DNA from 4 places in the Roseburia hominis A2-183 genome. Region 3 is predicted to be linked to each of the others. Evidence: predicted binding sites of a transcription regulator. Region 3 holds the regulator's gene; each other region holds the start of a gene.
What was found. The regulator Rex, encoded in region 3, represses fermentation and respiration genes when NADH is low (regulators of the CRP and FNR family bind a similar motif). The targets are predictions, from matches to a motif close to ATTGTTAANTANTTAACAAT.
Positions count from the first base shown of each region.

Region 1: RHOM_RS08360 (iron-sulfur cluster assembly scaffold protein) is a predicted target of Rex. The motif match lies at 1,847-1,866, and genes of this name have one in related genera.
Region 2: fucO (lactaldehyde reductase) is a predicted target of Rex. The motif match lies at 1,401-1,420, and genes of this name have one in related genera.
Region 4: pckA (phosphoenolpyruvate carboxykinase (ATP)) is a predicted target of Rex. The motif match lies at 1,365-1,384, and genes of this name have one in related genera.

Region 1 is NC_015977.1:1,860,207-1,863,404, forward strand. It holds gene RHOM_RS08355 (GGGtGRT protein) at 84-1,094, opposite strand; gene RHOM_RS08360 (iron-sulfur cluster assembly scaffold protein) at 1,113-1,805, opposite strand; gene RHOM_RS08365 (YARHG domain-containing protein) at 1,951-3,198, opposite strand, start outside.
Region 2 is NC_015977.1:578,680-581,877, reverse strand. It holds gene fucO (lactaldehyde reductase) at 223-1,368, opposite strand; gene RHOM_RS02595 (TetR/AcrR family transcriptional regulator C-terminal domain-containing protein) at 1,499-2,068, opposite strand; gene RHOM_RS02590 (GNAT family N-acetyltransferase) at 2,131-2,886, opposite strand; gene glpK (glycerol kinase GlpK) at 3,109-3,198, opposite strand, start outside.
Region 3 is NC_015977.1:1,710,710-1,713,907, forward strand. It holds gene RHOM_RS07665 (bifunctional ADP-dependent NAD(P)H-hydrate dehydratase/NAD(P)H-hydrate epimerase) at 1-721, opposite strand, end outside; gene RHOM_RS07670 (redox-sensing transcriptional repressor Rex) at 830-1,492, opposite strand; gene abc-f (ribosomal protection-like ABC-F family protein) at 1,590-3,198, opposite strand, start outside.
Region 4 is NC_015977.1:2,208,926-2,212,123, forward strand. It holds gene RHOM_RS09905 (ABC-F family ATP-binding cassette domain-containing protein) at 1-1,166, opposite strand, end outside; gene pckA (phosphoenolpyruvate carboxykinase (ATP)) at 1,526-3,130, shown strand.

The DNA of each region.
Region 1 (3,198 bases), 150 kb from region 3:
AAATCAAGAAATTTATAGAATAAAAAGCAAGGAACATACCGCTTAAAGTATATTCCCTGCTTTTCAATTAAATACGATACTACTTAGAACTTACCAGCTTTGTGAGCTTCCTCAACACTTACTGCAACAGCAACTGTAGCACCAACCATCGGGTTGTTACCCATTCCGATCAGACCCATCATCTCAACGTGAGCCGGTACGGAAGAGGAACCTGCGAACTGTGCGTCAGAGTGCATACGTCCCATGGTATCTGTCATACCGTAGGAAGCAGGACCTGCTGCCATGTTGTCCGGGTGAAGGGTACGGCCTGTACCACCGCCGGATGCAACGGAAAAGTATTTCTTACCCTGCTCGATACATTCTTTCTTGTATGTACCTGCAACCGGATGCTGGAAACGTGTCGGGTTCGTAGAGTTACCGGTGATGGAAACACCTACGTTCTCGTGATGCATGATTGCAACACCTTCCTGAACGTCATCTGCACCGTAGCACTTTACAGTAGCGCGAAGTCCGTTGGAGTATGCCTTCTCGTATACAACGTTTAATTTTGCTGCCTTGTAGTCATACTGTGTCTCAACGAATGTAAATCCATTGATACGAGAGATGATCTGTGCAGCGTCTTTTCCAAGACCGTTTAAGATAACGCGCAGAGGTTTCTGACGTACTTTGTTTGCCTTCTCAGCGATACCGATTGCACCCTCAGCAGCTGCGAAAGACTCGTGACCTGCCAGGAAGCAGAAGCACTCGGTCTCTTCCTCTAATAACATCTTACCAAGGTTACCATGTCCAAGACCTACTTTTCTGTGGTCAGCAACAGAACCCGGGATACAGAATGCCTGAAGACCCTCACCGATTGCTGCAGCAGCATCAGCAGCCTTTGTGCATCCTTTCTTGATTGCGATTGCAGCACCTACTGTGTAAGCCCAGCAAGCGTTCTCGAAACAGATCGGCTGAATCTTCTTTACCTGATCATATACATTCAAACCAGCATCTTTGGTAATCTTCTCTGCCTCTTCGATGGAGCTGATACCATAGCTGTTTAATACAGCGTTGATCTGGTCAATTCTTCTTTCATATCCTTCAAATAATGCCATTTTCGTCCGTCTCCTTTCCTACTCTTCTCTCGGGTCGATGATTTTAACAGCATCTGCTACACGGCCGTACTGTCCCTTTGCTTTCTCCCAAGCAGTGTTCGGATCATCGCCTTTTTTGATGAAGTCAGTCATTTTTCCAAGAGAAACGAACTGGTATCCGATAACCTCGTTGTTCTCGTCAAGAGCGATACCTGTTACATAGCCCTCAGCCATCTCCAGATAACGAACGCCCTTCTCCTTGGTTGCGTACATGGTACCAACCTGGGAACGAAGTCCTTTTCCTAAATCCTCAAGACCGGCACCGATTGCAAGTCCATCATCAGAGAAAGCACTCTGTGTACGACCGTAAACGATCTGTAAGAATAACTCTCTCATTGCTGTATTGATGGCATCACAGACAAGGTCTGTATTGAGTGCCTCAAGGATGGTCTTACCCTGTAATACCTCTGCTGCCATAGCTGCAGAATGTGTCATACCGGAGCATCCGATGGTCTCAACTAATGCCTCTTCGATCACACCATTCTTCACATTCAGGGAAAGCTTGCAGGCACCCTGCTGAGGTGCACACCAGCCTACACCGTGTGTAAAGCCTGAAATATCTTCAATTTTTTTGGAATGAACCCACTTGCCTTCTTCCGGAATCGGAGCTGGTTCATGTTTTGCGCCCTTTGCGACTGGGCACATGTTTTCAACTTCCTTAGTGTAAATCATTTTAAGACTCCTTTCGCATAAATAGAACTGAGTTGTTAAACATTGTTACACATTTAACATACTGCATTTATTCTCTCACATTTTCTTGATTTTCACAAGTGGGTACTGCAAATTTTATGCACTTTTGTCAAAACAGCTGCTTTTCTTACATTTGCGTCACAGGTAAAAACCCTTCCGTTCCGTCTTTTGCACGCACATACATCCAACCGTCTCCGTCCGACCGGATACAGTAGATGTCCTCCCCTGCCGCAATCGTCTGTTCTGCTGATGTCTCATCCATCGAAAAATACACGGTCAGTGCTCCCTTATGCTCCAGCTTACACGGCTCGTAATAGGAATAAAGCCCGCCGTCCGCATGCTCGATCTTCTTCTCCGAACTGTTGTACCAGGCATACCCCTGCAGGATGCAGTCTGCCGGCTTGTCGTAACGGATCAGATCCATCACACCGCCCTGGCCGTTAAAACCGCTGAATCCGGCATTCCGGTCCCGGAACGGGAATCCTCCGACCTCTCCCAGATAGTAAAGATCTCCATCATATTTGAAAAAATGGGTCGCCCCGATGCCATCTGTTCCTTCATCAAGTACGGCAATCTCCAGACCATCATCCTCTTCCGGTGTTCCGATGTTCTCCACAAGGTCTGTCACATAAAACGCATCCTCAACCGGCGCGTGCATCTGAATGTACTCGGCAAGGTCGTACGCTGTCCCGTCGATCGTGAGCGTGCAGACCACCTGCTCCCCCTTACCGGTTACCGTGTAGCTGACTTCGTTAAGAACTCCATTGTCCAAAAGAGCGATCTCTGCGGTCTCGCCTGCCGAATAGGATTTCGGATATATATGTTCCGCTTCATATGCCGTCTGCATTGCCTTGATCAGTTTCAGATTCGCCTGCTCAATCTCACTTAATCCCGCATCGCCTGCAGTCGCTCCCCCGGCGGGCGTATACCAGCTGCACGCATCAAAATGCGCCTGCAGGTAGGTGTCATCAAAGGTTTTTCCATGTCTGGCATAAATCTCGTTTGCCGCCAGATAGAGTTCCTGCTCTGACAGATCCGACAGATTCTCCTCCGTCACCGGCAGTATTGCGCCAACCGGAACGACATACTGATCGGCATCGTAATGAACGTCATCCGCATCGATCTTCACACTTGATGCGATGGCCGTGACCTCCTCCATCATGGATCCGTACTCTTCCACGATTGTCTGATCCTCCGTATCGCACGCAACATCCGTCGGCTGCATCAGGTAATACAGCGTTCCGTCCTCCGTGTAGGCGATCAGGTTCTCTCCCGCACCGTAATTCATCCATGCGTCGCTTTTTTCAAAGGAACACAGGTAGCCAAGTCCTTCCATCTTCTCATAGGAAGCCGTCTGATAGATGGTAAATCCATT
Region 2 (3,198 bases), 1.1 Mb from region 3:
GCGAGATTCTCCGCGCGCGAGCGGTTCGCAAAGCGATATTTTCCTTACCGCGAGCTGCGCATCCTCGCGGAGCGTTTTTTATTTCATAGGAATGTTCTGCTTTCACATATTAATATATCACGGTATTTCCTATGAAACAAAAAAATCCCCTCTCCGCCGGCAATCCGGCAAAGAAGGGATCTGTCCTAACCTGACTTCTTAATTGCGTTCATGTAAGATGGATTACATAATCTTGCGGAACAGCTCTTTTAAATCCTCCACCGATGCATCCTTCGGATTGCCCGGTGCGCAGGCATCCGCATGCGCGGACTCTGCAAGGAAATCAAGATCTGACTCTTTGATAGCTTCCAGTTTTGACGGAATTCCCACATCCTCGGAGAGCTTTCTGACTGCTGCAACAGCGGCTTTCCGGTACTCTTCCTGCGACATGGCATCCACACCTTCTACGCCCATCGCCCGTGCAATTTCACGGTACTTCTCGCCTGTGCAGTCTGCATTGTACTCCATCACAATCGGGAGCATCATCGCACATGCCACACCGTGCGGCGTATCATAAACCGCACCTAATGTATGTGCCATGGAGTGGGCAATTCCAAGACCGACATTGGAAAATCCCATACCTGCGATATACTGTCCGAGTGCCATACCCTCGCGTCCTTCCGGCGTGTTTGCCACCGCGCCGCGCAGAGATTTTGAAATAATCTCGATGGCCTTTAAATGGAACATATCTGTCATCTCCCATGCCGCCTTCGTCGTGTAACCCTCGATGGCATGTGTCAGCGCATCCATTCCGGTCGATGCCGTCAGCCCCTTCGGCATGGAGGACATCATTTCCGGATCTACCACAGCAATGATCGGCATATCATGCGGATCTACGCATACAAACTTTCTCTTTCTCTCAACATCCGTGATAACATAGTTGATCGTAACCTCTGCAGCGGTACCTGCGGTTGTCGGCACAGCAATGATCGGCACACACGGCTTCCTGGTCGGCGCAACGCCCTCCAGGCTTCTGACGTCCTCAAATTCCGGATTTGCGATGATAATGCCGATCGCTTTTGCCGTATCCATAGAAGATCCGCCGCCGATTGCAATAATATAGTCCGCTCCGGATTTTTTGAACGCAGCCACACCGGTCTGCACGTTCTCAATCGTAGGATTTGCCTTGATGTTGGAATAAATCTCGTAGGAAAGCCCTGCCTGATCCAGCAGATCCGTTACCTTTGTGGATACCTGAAACTTAATCAGATCCGGGTCTGAGCAGACAAATGCCTTTTTGTAGTCGTGCGCTTTCGCCTCATTCACGATCTCCGCAATCGCTCCCGCCCCATGATAGGATGTCTGATTCAACATAATTCTGTTTGCCATTTTTTTGTTCCCCTTTCCCATACATAATGATCTTTGATCGTATTTTAACAACACAATGTACAAAAGGGAAGTGACAGAATCCGGGAAGTGTAACTATTTATCACAATTTCTATTTCAAAATCCTCTATTATCAATACAATATTTCTAATTGTTCAAACAACTCGCTTATTTTCTCGGGCATCGCCTTCACCATAAGTTCTGCTAAGCGCTCCGGCGGCATCTTCGTCCCCTCCGTCACCCATTTCACTGTCATATACACGGAACTCTGGCAGTACATCTCGAGTAAAAATCCAATCTCCTCATCAGGCATTTTCCCTGTTTTCTGTCGGATCAGATCCTCGTAAAACGCCAGAATCAGCCTGAAATCATGATCTTTGAGATTATTCTGATCCGCAGACTTAAAACCGGCGGAAAAAAAGACCCGCTCTTCCCGAATGTAGATAAATTTTTTCACGAGACTCTCATAAATATTTTTCCCGCTCCCCATATGTTCAAAAGACTTGTGAAGTAAAATATCAAAATACCAGTTGATCAGATCGTACTTGTCAATAAAATTGCGATAAAATGTCTGCCTTGTAACACCGCACAATTCCGTCAGCTGTGTCACGGTAATGTTATCGACCGGTGTCGTCTTCATGCATTCCTTCATCGCCTCCGCCAGACGGTATTTTGTGCGGGTTCCCTTTGTCGTCGTATCCACCTTCCGTCTCCTTCCGCTTCGCGTCCTGCGCTTCTTTGTCCGGTTAAATGCCTGCTCTTTTGCTACAGTTCCTGTCCATCGTCCGTTTCCGTATTTTCGTCCCCCACCGGATCAGGCATCTCATATCCGCCCGTGATTCCCTCCTGTGTGATATGATATACGGTAATTCCCGTCACTACCGCCACTGCGAAGGCGATGGTTACCGCAGTAAGCCAAAGCACCACCCGGGCGCTTACCTTCTTTTTCGGATAAGTGATCTCCGGCTTTGTGCGCCGCGGCTGCGCCACCGGCACACCACCGCCCTGCGCGGATGTACTGCCGCTTCCCCCGATATTTCCCATGTATCCCTGGGTCATCGGAACCGACCAGATTCTTCTCTCCAACGGCACGTACATTCCCGCCGGTGCCCCCTGAATCAGCGTAAATCCCGTGTGGTAAAAATAATTCGCTGCTGACGGCGCAGCCTGCACCGTCACTCGCCCGCACTGCAATCGGGATGCCGCAAAGTTGCACATCCGGTCCACCAGATTGCTGCCGATCCGTCTTCTAAAATACTGCGGTCTTACATACAGCGCTGTGATATGTCCGACATTCTGCATGGCACTGACGCCGCACATCTGCCCGTTTTCAAATGCGCCCCATAAAAACAGCCTTCCCGCCAGCATCTCCTGTGAAAGATTGGGCAGATTCATATAGTCATAATACTGCTGCACCTCCGCCGCATTTCTTGTATACGGACGCACACACTGCTCATAGACCTCATGCGCCGTCTGCACCGCCCACTGTATCTCATTTCCGTATAATAATCGAATCTCCATCTGTATCTGCTCCTCTTTCACAATGCCCGATCCATAGAACTCTTCCATCACATTTTAACTCATTCTACCATGAATCTGAAAATTCAACAATATCCGGGATACCGGCAGCTGCACAGGAAGCACCGCATCCTCTGGAGTGAAAAACCGCGCGAGTCCGTTTCCGGCTCTGCGCGGTTTCGTTTCATCCTATAGTATATGGTAAGCTTGCTTCTAACGCGTCTACTATTCCTCTTCTTCCTCCGGCTCGTCTTTTGCCCAGCCGTACGCATACTTGACTGCCTTATTCCAGCCCTTGCGTTTTGCCTTGCGCTC
Region 3 (3,198 bases):
CGAACGTTCCCTTGTTGGAGTGGCTCTCCCTTGCGGCAAGAAGGGACAGATCCGCGTCTTCTAACGCTGCCACCGCCGGTTTGCGCTCCCCGAATGCATCCGGCGTAATCCCGATATCCGCCACAACGACTTTCCCGGCGTACTGATTGCCCGGCCACAGCAGGCATCCCACCTTTTCAAACGCGAATGTGACCGTCAGATCTGCCCGGAAAGCGGTTCCCAGCACATTTCCATTGTCCGCCGAAATGCCGGAAGCAATGTCAACCGCCGCCTTCGCCCCTTCCATGGCATTCATCCGGTCGATTAACGATGCGTATTCTCCCTCCACACTGCGCGATAATCCCACGCCGAATACCGCGTCGATCACGAGCGTGTAGGACTTCCCCTCCGGAAATTCCGTGAGGATCTTACCGCCGTACGCAAGAAAGATCTTCTTCTGGAGCTGATTGCCGACGGACGCTTTTCCTGTGTGCGGCGCTTCCAATACATCGACGGTGTTTCCCGCCTGCATGAGTATTCTGGCGATCGCATAGCCGTCTCCGCCGTTGTTGCCGCTGCCGCAGACGACGAGTGTTCTTGACGTATTCCGTTTTTCCCGGCGCAGTGTCTCCACAAAGGAAAACGCCGCCCGCTCCATCAACACTGCCTGCGGCATATGAAATTCCTCGATTGTCCGGCTGTCATAAAGATTCATCTCCCGGCTGTTTACGATATATCGCATCTTTTCCCTCCCGCCTGCCGGCATCACACCCGGCATTTTATTTCAGTAAAACACTGGAACAAAGTTCCCTATAGAGTAAAAAAGAGATCCTGCTATGCAGGACCTCTTTTAATCTGTCTGACGGCTGTTCTCTTTGGCGCGCTGATTCTTCACAATATTGTAGGATAACTGCATCAGGCTGTCCGAGAGATGGACATTTTCCACAACAACGTCCTTATTGATCAATTCCAGATCCACATGTGCAAAATTCCAGATCGCATGAATGCCAAGACCGACCAGACGGTTGGCAATGGCGTCCGCTTTTTCCTTCGGCATGGTAAGCGCTGCAATGTCTACTTTGTTCTCTCTACAGAAATCTTCCAGCTCATCCAGCATACGGATCTTGATCCCGCGCACAGTCACACCGTCCAACGCCGGATTGACATCGAACAGTCCGATGATCATAAATCCAAGCTTTTCAAACTTCACGTAATTGGCGAGTGCCTGCCCGAGATTTCCGGCACCGATCACGATAATATTGTGCTGCTGGTTCAGTCCTAGAATCTTGCCGATTTCCTCATATAGGTATTTTACGTTATATCCATATCCCTGCTGGCCAAATCCCCCAAAATTATTGAGATCCTGACGAATCTGGGATGCGGTGACATTCATCCTGAGGCTCAGATCATTTGAAGAAATACGTTCTACCCCGGCGTCCAGCAATTCTCCCAGATATCTGTAATACCGCGGCATTCGACGAATGACAGCCTGTGATATTTCTTTTTCCTGCATGGTGATGCCCACCTTTCTATCAAAACATCTCTTTTATTATAGTGATAAACCAGATATCTGTCAATGTGTCAAAAATTTAACAACCAGACGGCATCCCTCACGACTCAAGCTCCATCGATACCTGCTCCCATTCCTCGTAGCATTTTTCCAGCTCGCTCCGGTATTCATTCTGTCTGCCGGTCAGCTCGCCGAGCTTCGCGGAATTGGTTGCATTGGCAGGATCTGCGCACTCCTCATCAATGCCGGCGATCAGATCCTCCAGCTCGGCAATGCGCTCTTCCGCCTTCTTTAGCGTATTCTCAAGCTTGCGGATGCGCGCCTGCTCGGCTTTCTGCGTCTGCCAGTCCGCTTTCTTGTCTGTTCCACTTCCGTCCTGCGCCACGGTCTGTTCCGTCATCTGCGCCGCCTGCGCCTTCGGCTCCGCCTCCACATAGATCCGGGTCAGCTCGTCATGTTTTTCCAGATAGTAATCGTAATTCCCGATATAGTTGACAATCGTCCCTCCCGTCAAATCCAGAATCCGGGTTGCGGTCTGATTGATAAAATAACGGTCGTGCGACACGAAAAAGACGGTTCCGGTGTACTGGTTTAACGCCGACTCCAAAATCTCTTTGGATGTGATGTCCAGATGGTTGGTCGGCTCATCCAGAATCAGAAAATTCGCATCGGAAAGCATCAGTTTGGCAAGGGAGACGCGCCCGCGCTCCCCACCGCTTAAGTCTGCAATCCGCTTGAATACATCATCGTTCGTAAATAAAAACGCCGCCAGGACATTGCGGATCTTCGTGTGGTTTAACTGCGGATAGTCATCCGCAATCTCCTCAAAGATCGTTTTCTCCATATGGAGCAGCTGATGTTCCTGATCGTAGTACCCGATGTGCACATTCGACCCGAGCACGATGGTTCCGCCGTCCGCCAGAAGCAGTTCGTTGATGATCTTAAGAATCGTCGTCTTGCCGGTTCCGTTATTGCCGATCAGCGCCACGCGCTCCCCACGCTTAATCTCAAAAGAGAGATCGTCAAACAGCGTATGTGTTCCGAACGCTTTCCTTAAATGCTCCACCGTAAGAACATCATTACCGCTTGTCACATCCGGCTCGAGCACAATATGGATGTCCGTGTTCTCATCCGTCGGCTTTTCGAGACGCTCGATCTTATCCAGCATCTTTTCACGGCTCTCCGCCCGCTTAATCGATTTCTCGCGGTTAAAAGACTTGAGCTTTGTGATGACCTCTTCCTGGTGCTTAATCTCCCGCTGCTGGTTGTAATACTGCTTTAACAGATCTTCCCGGATCTTCGCCTTTTTCTTCGCAAATTCCGTGTAATTTCCCTGGTAGACATACCCCTGATGCTGGAAAATCTCCACCACTTTGGTGACGACGCGGTCCAGAAAATAGCGGTCATGCGACACGATCACGACCGCTCCCTTATAGTTCATCAAAAATCCCTCCAGCCACTGGATCGATTCCATATCCAGATGGTTGGTCGGCTCGTCTAAAAGCAGGACATCCGGCTTTGTCACAAGGAGCTTGCCCAGTGACACGCGCGTCTTCTGTCCGCCGGAAAGTTCGCTCATCTGCCGGTCAAATTCACTCTCCACAAAGCCAAGTCCCTTTAAGATTCCCGTCACTTCACTGCGGTAGGTATAGCCGCCCAGCAGTTCAAACTCGTGGCTCAACCGGTGATACCCGTCCAGAAGCGCTTCA
Region 4 (3,198 bases), 500 kb from region 3:
CCGCCAAGTGCCGGCAGTTCTCCGATCAGTGTCTTTAATAATGTAGATTTTCCCTTGCCATTCTCCCCGATGATCGCCAGACGCTCCTTTTTCTGCAGCAAAAAGGACACCTCTGCCAGCGGTGCATCATAGCCGATGGAGAGGTCTTTTGCCTGAATCACATTGGTGTAGCTCTCGATACGCGGCGTATACCGCCCGTGAAATGCGCGCGTATCAAAGCGTCTCGGCTTCTCAATCTTCACCATGTGCTCGATCGCCATGCGTTTTGAGCGCGTCGCCGCCACCTTGGTCGGTGTGTTCTTCCACTTTTCAATCCAGTCCGTCAGCCGTTTGATCTCTTTCTGCTGTTCCTCGTAATCCTTCTCCTGCTTGATGAGATCCTCCTGCTTGCGCTGCATGAAATACGTGTAGTTTCCCGGATAGCGCTTCATCTCGTGATACTCGATCTCATAGGTCACATCCGCCACCTTGTCCAGAAACATCCGGTCATGCGACACGATCACGACCGCTTTGTCATAGCCTTTCAGATAATTTTCCAGCCACTCGATTGTCGGCAGATCCAGATGGTTCGTCGGCTCGTCGAGCAGCATGATATCCGGGCGCGTCAGAAGCAGCTTTATAAACGCCACTTTCGTCTGCTGCCCTCCGGAAAAACTGCCGATCGGACGCCGCAGATCCTCCAGTGCAAATCCAAACCGCTGGAACATCGTCTCCATATCCCTGCGCCAGGAATATCCCCGCATCGCCTCCATCTGCTTCTGCAATCTGTCATACTCGCGCAGGAGCGCCCCATCCGGCGCAGTCTCCTTTGTCTCTGCCGCCGTCTTCATCTGCTCCTCCAGCTCTTTCATGCGCTCCTCACAGGCAAACACCGGTACAAAAACTTTTTTTAATTCGTCCTCCACGGTCACCTCCGCGTCCACAAAGTTGACCTGCCGCAGGAAACCGATCTCCTGGCCTCCCGCCATCGTGATGCCGCACTCCTCGTCACTGTCTAAGTTGCTCATCTCTATATCCCCGGCAATCAGCTTTAGCAGGGTCGTCTTTCCACAGCCGTTGCGCCCCACAACCGCAATTTTTTCCCTGTCGTGTACCTTAAAATTGACGTCCCGCAGAATCACGTCCCCGCCGAACTGGACGCGTGCGTGTCTGATCTGATACCTCATAATTAAAACCCACTTCTTTCTATATTATAGTGCAAAAGCCACGGCTGTCTGCCGCGGCCTCTCTTTTCCATGGAACTTCATATCTCTGCCGATAAACTCCTGTTTTGAACTCTTTTGGATTATACCGAATCCCTTCTGTACTGTCAACGCCTCCCGCCGCAGGTTCCCCCTCTTTTCCTCTCCCATTTCTATACAGAATTTGCTAAAATTTTAACAATTTTTTATTGATTTTATGAGTTAACTATGTATAATTATGGTAGGGGAAGTTGGCAAATTCCAGCATCCCGGAAAAGATATCGTAAAGCCTGCTATCCGCAGGTGTTTACCATATAAATATGAAAGGAAAGAGGTTTAATAAGATGGCAACAATCGATTTAAGCAAGTACGGTATTACCGGAACCACAGAAGTTGTGTACAATCCTTCTTATGAGATGTTATTTGAAGAGGAGACCAAACCGGAGCTGAAAGGCTACGAAAAAGGACAGGTCAGCGAGCTGGGTGCAGTGAACGTTATGACCGGTATCTATACAGGTCGTTCTCCAAAAGACAAATTCATCGTTGTAGATGAAAACTCCAAGGACACTGTATGGTGGACCTCCGATGAGTATAAGAATGATAACCACCCGGCTACCCAGGAAGCCTGGAATGCAGTAAAGGACATCGCTATCAAAGAGCTCTCCAACAAGAGACTTTTCGTAGTTGATGCATTCTGCGGTGCAAACAAAGATACCCGTATGGCTATCCGTTTCATCGTTGAGGTAGCTTGGCAGGCACACTTTGTAACCAACATGTTCATCAAGCCAACCGCTGAGGAGCTTGAGAACTTTGAGCCGGATTTCGTTGTATACAACGCTTCCAAGGCAAAAGTTGAGAACTACAAAGAGTTAGGTCTGAATTCCGAGACTGCTGTTATGTTCAACATCACAAGCAAAGAGCAGGTTATCGTTAATACCTGGTACGGCGGAGAGATGAAGAAAGGTATGTTCTCCATGATGAACTACTTCCTTCCGCTCAAGGGTATGGCTTCCATGCACTGCTCTGCAAACACAGACTTAAACGGCGAGAATACCGCTATCTTCTTCGGTCTTTCCGGTACAGGTAAGACAACACTTTCCACAGACCCGAAGCGTCTTCTGATCGGTGATGACGAGCACGGCTGGGATGACAACGGTGTATTCAACTTCGAGGGTGGATGCTATGCTAAGGTTATCAACCTTGACAAGGATTCCGAGCCGGATATCTACAATGCAATCAAACGTAACGCACTTCTTGAGAACGTTACTCTGGATGCAAACGGCAAGATCGATTTCGCAGACAAGAGCGTAACCGAGAACACCCGTGTATCTTACCCGATCGATCACATTCAGAACATTGTTCGCCCGATCTCTTCTGCACCGGCAGCAAAGAACGTTATCTTCCTGTCCGCAGATGCATTCGGCGTACTTCCGCCAGTATCTATCCTGACACCGGAGCAGACACAGTACTACTTCCTGTCTGGATTCACAGCAAAGCTTGCTGGTACAGAGCGCGGTATCACTGAGCCGACTCCTACTTTCTCCGCTTGCTTCGGACAGGCATTCCTTGAGCTGCATCCGACCAAGTACGCTGAGGAGCTTGTTAAGAAGATGGAGAAGAGCGGTGCTAAGGCATATCTTGTTAACACAGGATGGAACGGCACAGGCAAGCGTATCTCCATTAAGGATACCCGTGGTATCATCGATGCCATCTTAAACGGCGCCATCAAGACTGCTCCGACCAAGACGATTCCATACTTCAACTTCGAGGTTCCGACAGAGCTTCCGGGTGTTGATTCTGGAATCCTTGATCCGCGTGATACCTACGCAAATGCTTCCGATTGGGAGACAAAGGCTAAGGATCTGGCTGCAAGATTCGTTAAGAACTTCGCAAAATACGAAGGCAACGATGCTGGTAAGGCACTTGTATCTGCTGGTCCGCAGGCATAATTGCTGCGAACAATCCGCCTAAGAATCATAAAAGAAGGGACTGCCGCATAAAGCGGTCAGTCCCTTTT